DNA from 3 places in the Streptomyces sp. NPDC098789 genome. Region 2 is predicted to be linked to each of the others. Evidence: riboswitches for the same ligand, from Rfam matches in the RefSeq annotation. Region 2 holds a riboswitch; each other region holds the start of a gene.
The links. Region 2 has a riboswitch for cobalamin ahead of ACIQWR_RS12700 (DUF4430 domain-containing protein). Riboswitches for the same ligand answer to the same signal wherever they lie in the genome.

Region 1 (3,266 bases), on a different contig from region 2:
TCGGCCAGCATCAGGAACACGGCCCCGCCCAGCGCGGCCACCGGCAGCAGCGCCCGGTGCCCGGCGCCGACGACCATCCGGGCGGCATGGGGAACCATCAGCCCGACGAAACCGATCGCACCGCTGAAGGCCACCAGCACTCCGATGACCAGGGAGGTCAGCACGAAGACGGCGGCCCGGAAGCGACCGGTGTCGAGCCCGAGGGTCCGCGCGTCCTCCTCGCCTGCGAGCAGCAGGTCCAGCGGCCGGGCGAGGCCGAGCAGCAGCCCGGTCCCCACGGCCAGGACGGCCGCGGGCAGGGCCAGCTCGTCCCAACGCGCCCCGCCGAGGCCGCCGAGCGTCCAGAAGAGGATGGAGCGGACCTCCTCGGCCCGCGCCGAGAGGACCAGCACCAGACTGGTCAGCGCGGACAGGATGTACTGGACGGCGACCCCGGCGAGGATCAGCCGCCCGGTGGTCATGGTCCCGCCGCGCCGGGCCAGGGCGTACACGGTGACCAACGCGCCGAGCGATCCGACGAACGCGGCCAGGGGCAGCGTGACGCTGGTCGCGACGCCCGCGCCGAGGCCGAGCACGATGACGGCCACGGCGCCCGCGGAGGCCCCGGAGGACGCGCCGAGCAGGAACGGGTCGGCGAGCTGATTGCGCACGAGGGCCTGCAACACGGCGCCCGTCACGGCCAGTCCGGCTCCGACCACGGCCGCCAGCAGCACGCGCGGCATCCGGACGTCCCACACGATGGAGGCGAAGGCGCCGGGGCTCGGTCCGTCGGCCACGATCTCCAGCACCTGGCCGGGAGCGATCCGCACCGGCCCCAGCGCCAGTCCCGCCACCGCGCAGGCGGCGAGCGCGAGGGCGAGGAGGACGAGGACGAGCGGGGTGCGGCGGCGGTCCGCCCTCACCGGGCGTCGGGGTGCAGCTGCCCGGCGAGGGATTCGACGGCGTCGGCGACGCGCACCCCGAGCACGGCCGAGGACAGCGGCAGGACGACGAACCGCCGGTCCCTGATCGCGGGAACCTGGGCGAGGGCCGGGTCGTTCAACAGGCGCTGCTTCTTGGCTTCGACGCCGGTCCCGCCGTAGTCGTAGATCAGCACGGTATCGGGCTTGCGCTCGATGACCTTCTCCCAGGAGACATCGCCGAAGGTGTCCTTCAGGTCGGCGAAGGCGTTCGTCCCGCCCGCCAGGGAGACGATCTCGTTGCCGATGCCGTTGCCGCCCGAGGTGAAGGCCGCCGTCTCCCCGGAGTCGTAGACGAAGACGGTCGGGCGCGCCTTGTCCTTCACGCGCGCCGCGACGGCGTCGATGCGGCGCTGCTCGTCCTCGATCAGCCGCGCGCCCCGGTCGGGCACCCCGAAGGTACGGGCCACCTCGGTGATCTCGGTCTTCAGCTGCTCGAAGCGGACCGGGCCCTGGGTGCAGTACTCCACGCTGAGACGGGTGTTGATACCGCTCTTCCCCAGCGTCTCGCGGTCGCGCCCCTGGGACTTGTCGAAGGCGCTGGAGTAACCGCCGTAGACGAAGTCGGGGTTGGCGCCGAGGAGCAGCTCCTTCGACGGGTACTCCTTCGCCAACACCTTGATCTTGTCGTAGGCGGGCCGGTACGCGGGCAGGACGGCGTCGTCGAGGTAGGCGGTGCCGGCCATCCGGTCGCCGAGGCCGAGGGCGAGCAGCACCTCGGTGGCGTGCTGGTTCATGGCGACGGCGCGCCGGGGCGGTTCCCGGTACGTCGTGGTCACACCGCAGTTGGTCACGGTGTACGGGAACCCCGCGGCGCCGGACGTCGGCCGCGGCGCGCCGTCGCCCGTAGCCCCCTCCTCGGCGGCGCCGCAGGCGACGAGCGGTATCAGGAGGGTCAGGGGGGCGAGCGGGGTGAGCGCGCGCAGGGCGGCGCGGAAACGCGACATGACGGAGCCTCTCCTGGGGATCCTCGTCCCCGGGTCAAAAGGAAGTCGAAAGGAAATCGACAAGGAAAGGGCGGCACGTCAGTGTCTGACTCCCGGACCCGCGAGGGCCCGGTCACAGTGGCGGGACCGTACCGGTTTCACACCGGTTTCCTGGTACGCGCCGCCCGGGGGTAACCCGGACAATTCTGCCAGACCATCCGCGCCCGGGTGCCGGCGCCCGACCGCCCGCGCCGGCCGCGGAGCCCCCTGGGCCGCCGACCGAGCTGAATCGATACAGCAGCTCAGGGACGCATTGGCCGCCTCATTGCTGGGGACCACTTCGGAAATCGACGGCTCCGTCACACCCGGAGGACCCCCCATGAGCACCTCACCCGAGTGGCGACAGCTCACCGACCACCTGATGTCCGTACCCGAGCAGATCTACGAAGGCTGGAACAGCACCGTCGGCTGGGACAACTACACCCGTTGGGGCCGCGAGTTCGGCGAGGACGGAGTCGCGTGGTGCGTCATCTTCGACTGGTGCACCTACCACGACGCCGGTCTCGACGCGATCGTGCCCAAAGTCGACAACGTCTCGGCGTTCAGCGACTGGGCGCAGCGCCGCGGCCAGTGGTCCGCGTACCCCAGCGCCGGCGCGTGGGTGAACTTCGGCAACGGCGCGCACACCGAGATGGTCACCGGTTTCGACGCGGACACCGTGTACACCAAGGGCGGCAACTCCATCCGGGCCGGGGCCGTGGACCACGGGCAGGGCAACGGCGTCTGGTCGCACTCCAACCCCCGCCGCAGCAGCTACGTCACCGGCTACTTCGCCCCCCGCTACCCGGACGGCGAGTGCCCGCCGACCGCCGACCCCCAGGACCCCCGCGGCGGGTCCGCCATCACCGCCTGGCGCTGGGCGCCACCCGTCACCGCGCCCACCTTCGAGCCGTTCCCGGGCGCGGCCTGGTTCACCACGGGCCGCCGCTCGCCGATCGTCTCGGCCATGCACGACCGCCTGGTCGCCGTGGGGTGCGACCGGTACGAGTCGAGCCGCAACAAGGACGTCATCGGCCGCGGTGACAAGACCAGCTACGAGGCGTGGCAGCGCACGTGCGGCTTCACCGGGGCCGCCGCCACCTGGCCCCCCGGCCGTACCACCTGGGACCTCCTCCAGGTCCCCAACGTCTGAGCCGAACGCCCCGTGGACCACCTGAACGCCCGAAGCCCGGGGTGAACGCGGCGCGTTCACCCCGGGCTTCGGAGGGTTTCCCTTGCAGGGGCGGCAGGACTCGAACCTACGACATTTGGTTTTGGAGACCAACGCTCTACCAACTGAGCTACGCCCCTTCGATGGCCCTAGCTTCGCACGGGGCACGCG
Region 2 (3,266 bases):
TCAGCACCGCCGTGCCCCGCGCCGCCAGCTCGTCGACGATCCGGATCAGCGCCGCCTTGGCGCGGTGGTCCAGGCCGCGCGTCGGCTCGTCCAGCAACAGCACCCCCGGCGTCGCGGAGAGCCGGACGGCGAGGACGAGCGCCAGCTTCTGGCCCTCGGAGAGGTCCCGCGGGTGCATGGCGTCGTCGACCCCGGGCGCCAGCAGGTCCAGCAGCTCCCGCGCGGAGCGCACGCCGGAGGCGGCCGACTCCACGTCCACCTGGGCGAGTTCCTGCCGTACGGTCACCCGGCTCAGCAGGTCGGTGGGCGTCTGGGTGACCATCGCGACCAGGTGCCGGACCTCGGCGGCCGGGAGCGTCCCGGGGTCCCGACCCCCCTCGCCCCCGACCGTCACCGTGCCCGAACGCCGCGGCCCCGACCCGTGCAGGGCGTGGAGCAGCGAGGATTTGCCGCAGCCGCCCGGTCCCATCAGGGCGGTGACCTCCCCGGCGCGCAGCACCAGGTCCACCTTGTGCACCGCGGGCAGCCCCATGTGCGTCACGGTCAGCCCGCCGGCCCGCAGCGCCTCGCCCCCGCCCGCCGGTGCGGCGGGGCGCACCGGAGCCGGTGTCCGCCCGGCCAGTCGGGTCCGCAGCCGGGCCGCGGCCGGGCGCGCCTCCTGGTCCGACAGTGGCAGGGGGGTCCAGCCCGCGAGCCGCCCCAGCTCCACCACGGGCGGCGCGACCGTCGACGTACGGAAGACCTCGGCGGGCCGCCCGGACACCACGGTCCCGTCCCCGGGGAGGTGGATCACCCGGTCCGCGTACTGCGCGACCCGCTCCAGCCGGTGCTCGGAGAGCAGCACCGTCATCCGCAGTTCGCGCACCAGTCGGGTGACGACCGCCAGCACCTCCTCGGCCGCCGCCGGGTCGAGGGCCGAGGTCGGCTCGTCCAGCACCAGCACCCGGGGGTGCGCGGTCAGCACGGAACCGATGGCCACGCGCTGCTGCTGGCCGCCGGACAGCTCGTGCAGCGGTCGGTGGCGCAGCCCGGTCAGGTCCAGCAGGGCGAGGGTCTCCTCGATCCGCGCGCGCCGCACGGCCGCTTCCACGGAGAGCTGTCCCATCGCGTAGGCCAGCTCCTCCTCGACGGTGTCGGTGACGAAGCCGTCGAGCGGATCCTGGCCCACCACACCGACCAGGTCCACGAGTTCACGCGGTGGATGCTCGGCCGTGTCCCGGCCGCCGACGGTCACCCGGCCGTACAGGGTGCCGCCGGTGAAGTGCGGGACGAGTCCGTTGACCGTACCCAGCAGCGTCGACTTGCCGACGCCGGTGCGCCCGACGACCAGGCACAACTCGCCTTCCTCGACGGTCAGATTCACGTCCCGCAGCACGGATCGGGGCGCGTCGTCGTACTTCACACTGACGTTCTCGAAGCTGATCACGGGGATTCCTTGGCGGTGCGGACCAACTCTGGGGCTACAGAGGTCGGTTGAGGTAGCTCGGATGGTAACCGACACCCTTGACGGGGAGTACCCGCCGAAGCACACGCGTCCCGCGCCGAAGGAATCCCCGTGGCCGCCCGCTAGAAGGAGGTCCAGGTGAAGGCGACCTCGTCACCCGTCTTGATCTTGAACTGGCAGCCGCCGACCGGGGTGGAGGCGCCGTTCACCGAGATGTTCCAGTACGCCGTGCCCCCGCCGGAGACGTTCTTGACGGTGTCCACCGAGAAGTCGTCGAACGACGCGTACCAGGTGCCGTCCCAGCCGAAGTGGCGCTGGCGGGCCGCGTCGTCGAGGGCGGCGGTGGGCGTGGGGACCGGGCTCGGGTTCTGCGCGCCGTTGGTGCCGTCGCACTTGTGGGTGCCGCCGGTCGCGGTCGTCACCTCGTGCCCCTTGGTCAGCACCAGGCCCTTGAAGAGGTTGCCGTCGGGGCCCTGCACGGTGAGGCGCACCAGGACCGGGGCGTTGGTGCGGGCGGCGGTCGTGTGGGCGACGGCCGGAGCGGCGGCCGTCAGTGCCAGCCCGAGGGCGGCGGCGGTGACGGCGGTACGGCGTATGAGCATGCTGCGCATGGCGGGGTGCCTTTCTTCGCGCTGTAGTCCGTGACAGTGGAAGCGTTCGGCGTGCCGTGGCAGGTGCTCCGACTCGCGGCCCGCCGCCCCGAGGGGCAACGGGCCGCACACGGTTGCAGGTCAGCGCCGGATTCGCACCGGCTTCCCCTGGTCACGCACGCATGAAGTTGTGGATCGTACGGCCGCCGGGATCCGGTCACCCGGGCCCGATCGGCCGTGCACGGTCATCATAGGGGCACGTCGGGTCAGGGCGAGGGGCTCACCTGCACGGTGGTCAGCGCCCCGCCCGACGCCTCCTTGACCACCGCGATCCGGGTCCCGGTGTCCGGCACCTTCACCCCGACCTGCGGCAGATCGGCGTTCCAGTAGCCGCCGTGCCGGTCGTCGAAGACGGGCACGCCCGGCCGGGCGGGCACCACCAGCGGCGCTCCCGCCTTGTGCAGCACGATCCGGTCGCTCGGCCGCAGCGAGAACGTCGCGTCGAAGGTCTGCGCCCGCGCGTTGACGAGCGACCCGTCCGTGAACCGCAGCGCCCCGGGCCGGGCGTCGACCGGCAGCAGCAGGCCGCCGCCGGGGTGCGCCTTGGTGGTGTTGTCGCTGTACGCGGTGTCCCACAGCCAGATCAACACGCCCTGCTGGTAGGGGTAGAACTCCACCGAGTCGTCGCCCTGCCCGAAGTTGTACGGTCCCGTTCTGAGGTACTCGCCGAAGCCGGTGTAGCGCCGGTTCTCCACCACGTAGGCACGCGGGTGCTGCTCGGTTCCGTAACGGCCTTCGGTGCGCGACCACTTGATTGCCGTCCAGCCGTTCGCCCCCTGCTCCGCGCCGTCGCGCAGCAGCTCGCGGCCGTCCGCGGTGATCCGCAGGTCGTCGAAGGCGACGCCCTTGCCGTGGGTGTTGCTGTCCGAGGTCACCCGCAGTCGCAGCGAGACGTGTCCGCCCGCGTACGCGCCCAGCGGCACGCCGAGTTCGGTCCAGCCGCCCGAGGCGCCGGAGATCCCCTTGGCGGGGATCGCGGCGCCGCCGACCGTGCCGGGCAACGCCGCCCAGGTGGTCCCGCCGTCGGTGGAGGCCTCCACGGTCAGGAAGTCGAAGTCCTGCTCCACGTCGTACCAGACCCGGGCGTCGAGCCGGGCCGGGGCGCCGGCCGCGAGCCCGGTGAGGTCGACGGAGCGCGTGAGCGTGTTGTCCATGAAGTCGCCGGTGCCGCT
Region 3 (3,266 bases), on a different contig from region 2:
GAGGCCGAGGACGGGTTCGACGGCTCCTGGGTCGCCCACCCCGCCCTGGTGCCCGTCTGCCGCACGGTCTTCGACGCCGTGCTCGCCGACCGGCCGCACCAGCTCGACCGTACGCGTGAGGACGTCCGGGTCACCGCGGCCGACCTGCTGTCGGTCCGGCGGGTCGCGGGCCCGCCCACGGCCGAAGGCATCCGTGCCAACGTCGCCGTCGCCCTCCGGTACTTCGACGCGTGGCTGCGCGGCAGCGGCGCCGTCGCCCTGTACGGGCTGATGGAGGACGCGGCGACCGCGGAGATCGCGCGGGTCCAGCTCTGGCAGTGGCTGCGCCACGGCACGGCCGACCGCGCGGGCGTGCGGGAGATCCTCGACGCGCAGTGCGCCGCGCTCGCGAAGGAGGATCCGGACGCCCGGGTCGCCGAGGCGCGCGCCGTCCTCGAGCGGACGGCGCTCCAGCGGGACCTACCGGCCTTCTTCACCCCCGACGCGTACGCCCGCCACCTCGTCCGCCGTCCGGAGGCCCGCGCATGAGCGCCGCCAGTGACAGCAGCGCCACAGCCACAGCCACAGCCGCCACCGGCGCGGGCGCGGCGATCCGCAGGGTCGGCGTCGTCGGCGGCGGCCAGATGGGCGCGGGCATCGCCGAGGTCTGTGCCCGTGCGGGCCTCGACACCGTGGTGTGCGAGACCGACGCCGCGGCCGCCCTGGCCGCCCGCGAACGCGTGGCCGTCTCCCTCGAACGCGCCGTCCAGCGCGGCAAACTGGACCGGCTCACCGCCGAGGACGCCCTGGCCCGGCTCGTCTTCTCCGGCAGCCTGGACGACCTCGCCGACCGGCAGCTCGTGATCGAGGCGGTGGTGGAGGACGCGGCCGTGAAGACCGAGACCTTCGCCACCCTCGACAAGATCGTCGAGGACCCGGGGGCGGTCCTGGCCACCAACACCTCCGCCATCCCCGTCATGCGACTGGCCATGGCCACCGGCCGCGCCGACCGCGTCGTGGGCCTGCACTTCTTCAACCCGGTGCCCGTCCTGCCCCTCGTGGAGATCGTGTCCTCGCTGCACACCACCCGCGAGACCGTGGAGACGGTGGAGGCGTTCGCCCGCGACGCGCTCGGCAAGACGGCCGTCCGCTCGCAGGACCGGGCCGGCTTCGTCGTCAACGCGCTCCTCGTCCCCTACCTGCTCTCGGCCATTCGGATGGCCGAATCGGGCTTCGCCACCGCCGCGGACGTCGACGCGGCCATGGAGCTGGGATGCGCCCACCCCATGGGCCCCCTGAAGCTCGCCGACCTCATCGGCCTGGACACCGTCGCGGCCATCGCGGAGTCCCTCTACGCCGAGTTCAAGGAGCCGCTCCACGCCCCGCCACCGCTGCTCCGGCGCATGGTCCAGGCGGGTCTGCTGGGCCGCAAGAGCGGCCGCGGGTTCCATACCTACGACCGGGGCTGACGAGGGACCCGGTGGTACGGCTCCCGGGTTGAGGGACCCGGGAGGCACGGAGCAGGAGCGCGCGGTGGCCCGGTGAGCCACCGCGCGCTCCCTGCGCGTCGGCCGCGGGGTGTCTCATCTCACCGTCCGGGATGTGGTCAACATCCGCCCGACCGGGCCGCGTCGACCTAAGCTGACCCCCAGCAGCTGGTTCGCCCCGTCCGCCAGGCGGGATGCGTCGTAAGAGGGAACCCGGTGGGAATCCGGGACTGCCCCGCAGCGGTGAGCGGGAACGACCGCCGTCATACGCACTGGACCCGTACGGGTCTGGGAAGCGACGGCCACTAGGTGCCCGCCGGGAGACCGGCAGGCGCGCCCGCAAGTCCGAAGACCTGCCCGTTGCCCGCGCACGCACGGTCGTGCGCGGATTTCCTGGTGACCTCGTGGGCGGGTCGGTCGGGGGCGCCCCGGACCTGTTCCGGGGGAACGACGGACGGTCGCAGCCGGTGCCTCGCGCACGGCGGTGCGACGGGCCGTCCGCTCTGCCACCCCTTCGCGCCTCGCGTCCGTCACCGGGACTCATGGAGACGTACTCGCGAAGGAGAGTTCCGTGACACCCGAGAACACCACCCGTTCCACCACCGCCCGTTCCGCCACCTCCGCGGCCGCGCCGGACCCGGCCGTACGGGCCACCGTCCACGGCTACCCCCGGCAGGGGCAGAACCGGGAACTGAAGAAGGCCGTCGAGGGCTACTGGAAGGGCCGGGTCGAGGCCGACGCCCTCCGGGCGACCGCCGCGACCCTGCGCCGGACCCACTGGCAGCAGCTGGCCGAAGCGGGCATCGGCGAGGTGCCCACCGGTGACTTCTCGTACTACGACCACGTCCTCGACACCAGCGTCATGGTCGGCGCCGTCCCGCCCCGCCACCGCGCCGCCGTCGAAGCGGACCCGCTGGACGGCTACTTCGCCATGGCCCGCGGCACCCAGGACGTGGCGCCGCTGGAGATGACCAAGTGGTTCGACACCAACTACCACTACCTGGTCCCTGAGCTGGGCCCCGACACCGAGTTCACCGCCGACTCCGCCAAGCAGGTCGCCGAGCTGAAGGAGGCCCTGGCGCTCGGGCTGAACGCCCGCCCGGTGCTGGTCGGACCGGTCACCTATCTCCTGCTGGCCAAGCCCGCCCCGGGCGTGCCCGAGGACTTCCAGCCGATCACCCTGCTCGACCGGCTGCTGCCCGTCTACGCCGAGGTGCTCGCCGACCTGCGCGCGGCGGGCGCCCAGTGGGTCCAGCTCGACGAGCCGGCCCTGGTCCAGGACCGCACCCCGGCCGAGTTGGGCGCGGCCGCCCGCACCTACCGCGAACTGGGCGGGCTGGCCGAACGCCCCAAGCTGCTCGTCGCCTCGTACTTCGACCGGCTCGGCGAGGCGCTGGCGGTCCTGGCCAAGGCACCCGTCGACGGTCTCGCCCTCGACTTCACCGACCGGGCCGCCGGCAACCTCGCCGACCTGGCCGCTGTCGGCGGCCTGCCCGGGAAGCGCCTGGTCGCGGGCGTGGTCAACGGCCGCAACGTCTGGATCAACGACCACGAGGCCTCCCTCGCCACGCTCGGCACCCTGCTCGGTCTCGCGGGCAGCGTCGACGTCTCCTCCTCCTGCTCCCTCCTGCACGTTCCGCTGGACGTCACCGCCGAGCGCGACGTCGACCCCCAGGTGCGGCGCTGGCTGGCCTTCGCCCGGCAGAAGACCGCCGAGATCACCGTCCTGGCCCGCGGCCTCGCGCAGGGCACGGACTCCATCGCCGCCGAACTCGCCGCGAACCGCGCCGACCTCGCCTC

Region 1: another riboswitch for cobalamin. It lies ahead of ACIQWR_RS11470 (ABC transporter substrate-binding protein); the one in region 2 lies ahead of ACIQWR_RS12700 (DUF4430 domain-containing protein).
Region 3: another riboswitch for cobalamin. It lies ahead of metE (5-methyltetrahydropteroyltriglutamate--homocysteine S-methyltransferase); the one in region 2 lies ahead of ACIQWR_RS12700 (DUF4430 domain-containing protein).

What each region holds. Positions count from the first base shown of each region.
Region 1 is NZ_JBIWAJ010000004.1:309,844-313,109, forward strand. Features, by position in the region: gene ACIQWR_RS11465 (FecCD family ABC transporter permease) at 1-935, opposite strand, end outside; gene ACIQWR_RS11470 (ABC transporter substrate-binding protein) at 899-1,906, opposite strand; cobalamin riboswitch at 1,965-2,100, opposite strand; gene ACIQWR_RS11475 (peptidoglycan-binding protein) at 2,265-3,077, shown strand; tRNA gene ACIQWR_RS11480 (tRNA-Trp) at 3,163-3,235, opposite strand.
Region 2 is NZ_JBIWAJ010000005.1:24,762-28,027, reverse strand. Features, by position in the region: gene ACIQWR_RS12705 (ABC transporter ATP-binding protein) at 1-1,426, opposite strand, end outside; gene ACIQWR_RS12700 (DUF4430 domain-containing protein) at 1,567-2,055, opposite strand; cobalamin riboswitch at 2,096-2,234, opposite strand; gene ACIQWR_RS12695 (immune inhibitor A domain-containing protein) at 2,301-3,266, opposite strand, start outside.
Region 3 is NZ_JBIWAJ010000003.1:188,405-191,670, reverse strand. Features, by position in the region: gene aceB (malate synthase A) at 1-528, shown strand, start outside; gene ACIQWR_RS08360 (3-hydroxybutyryl-CoA dehydrogenase) at 525-1,448, shown strand; cobalamin riboswitch at 1,669-1,821, shown strand; gene metE (5-methyltetrahydropteroyltriglutamate--homocysteine S-methyltransferase) at 2,038-3,266, shown strand, end outside.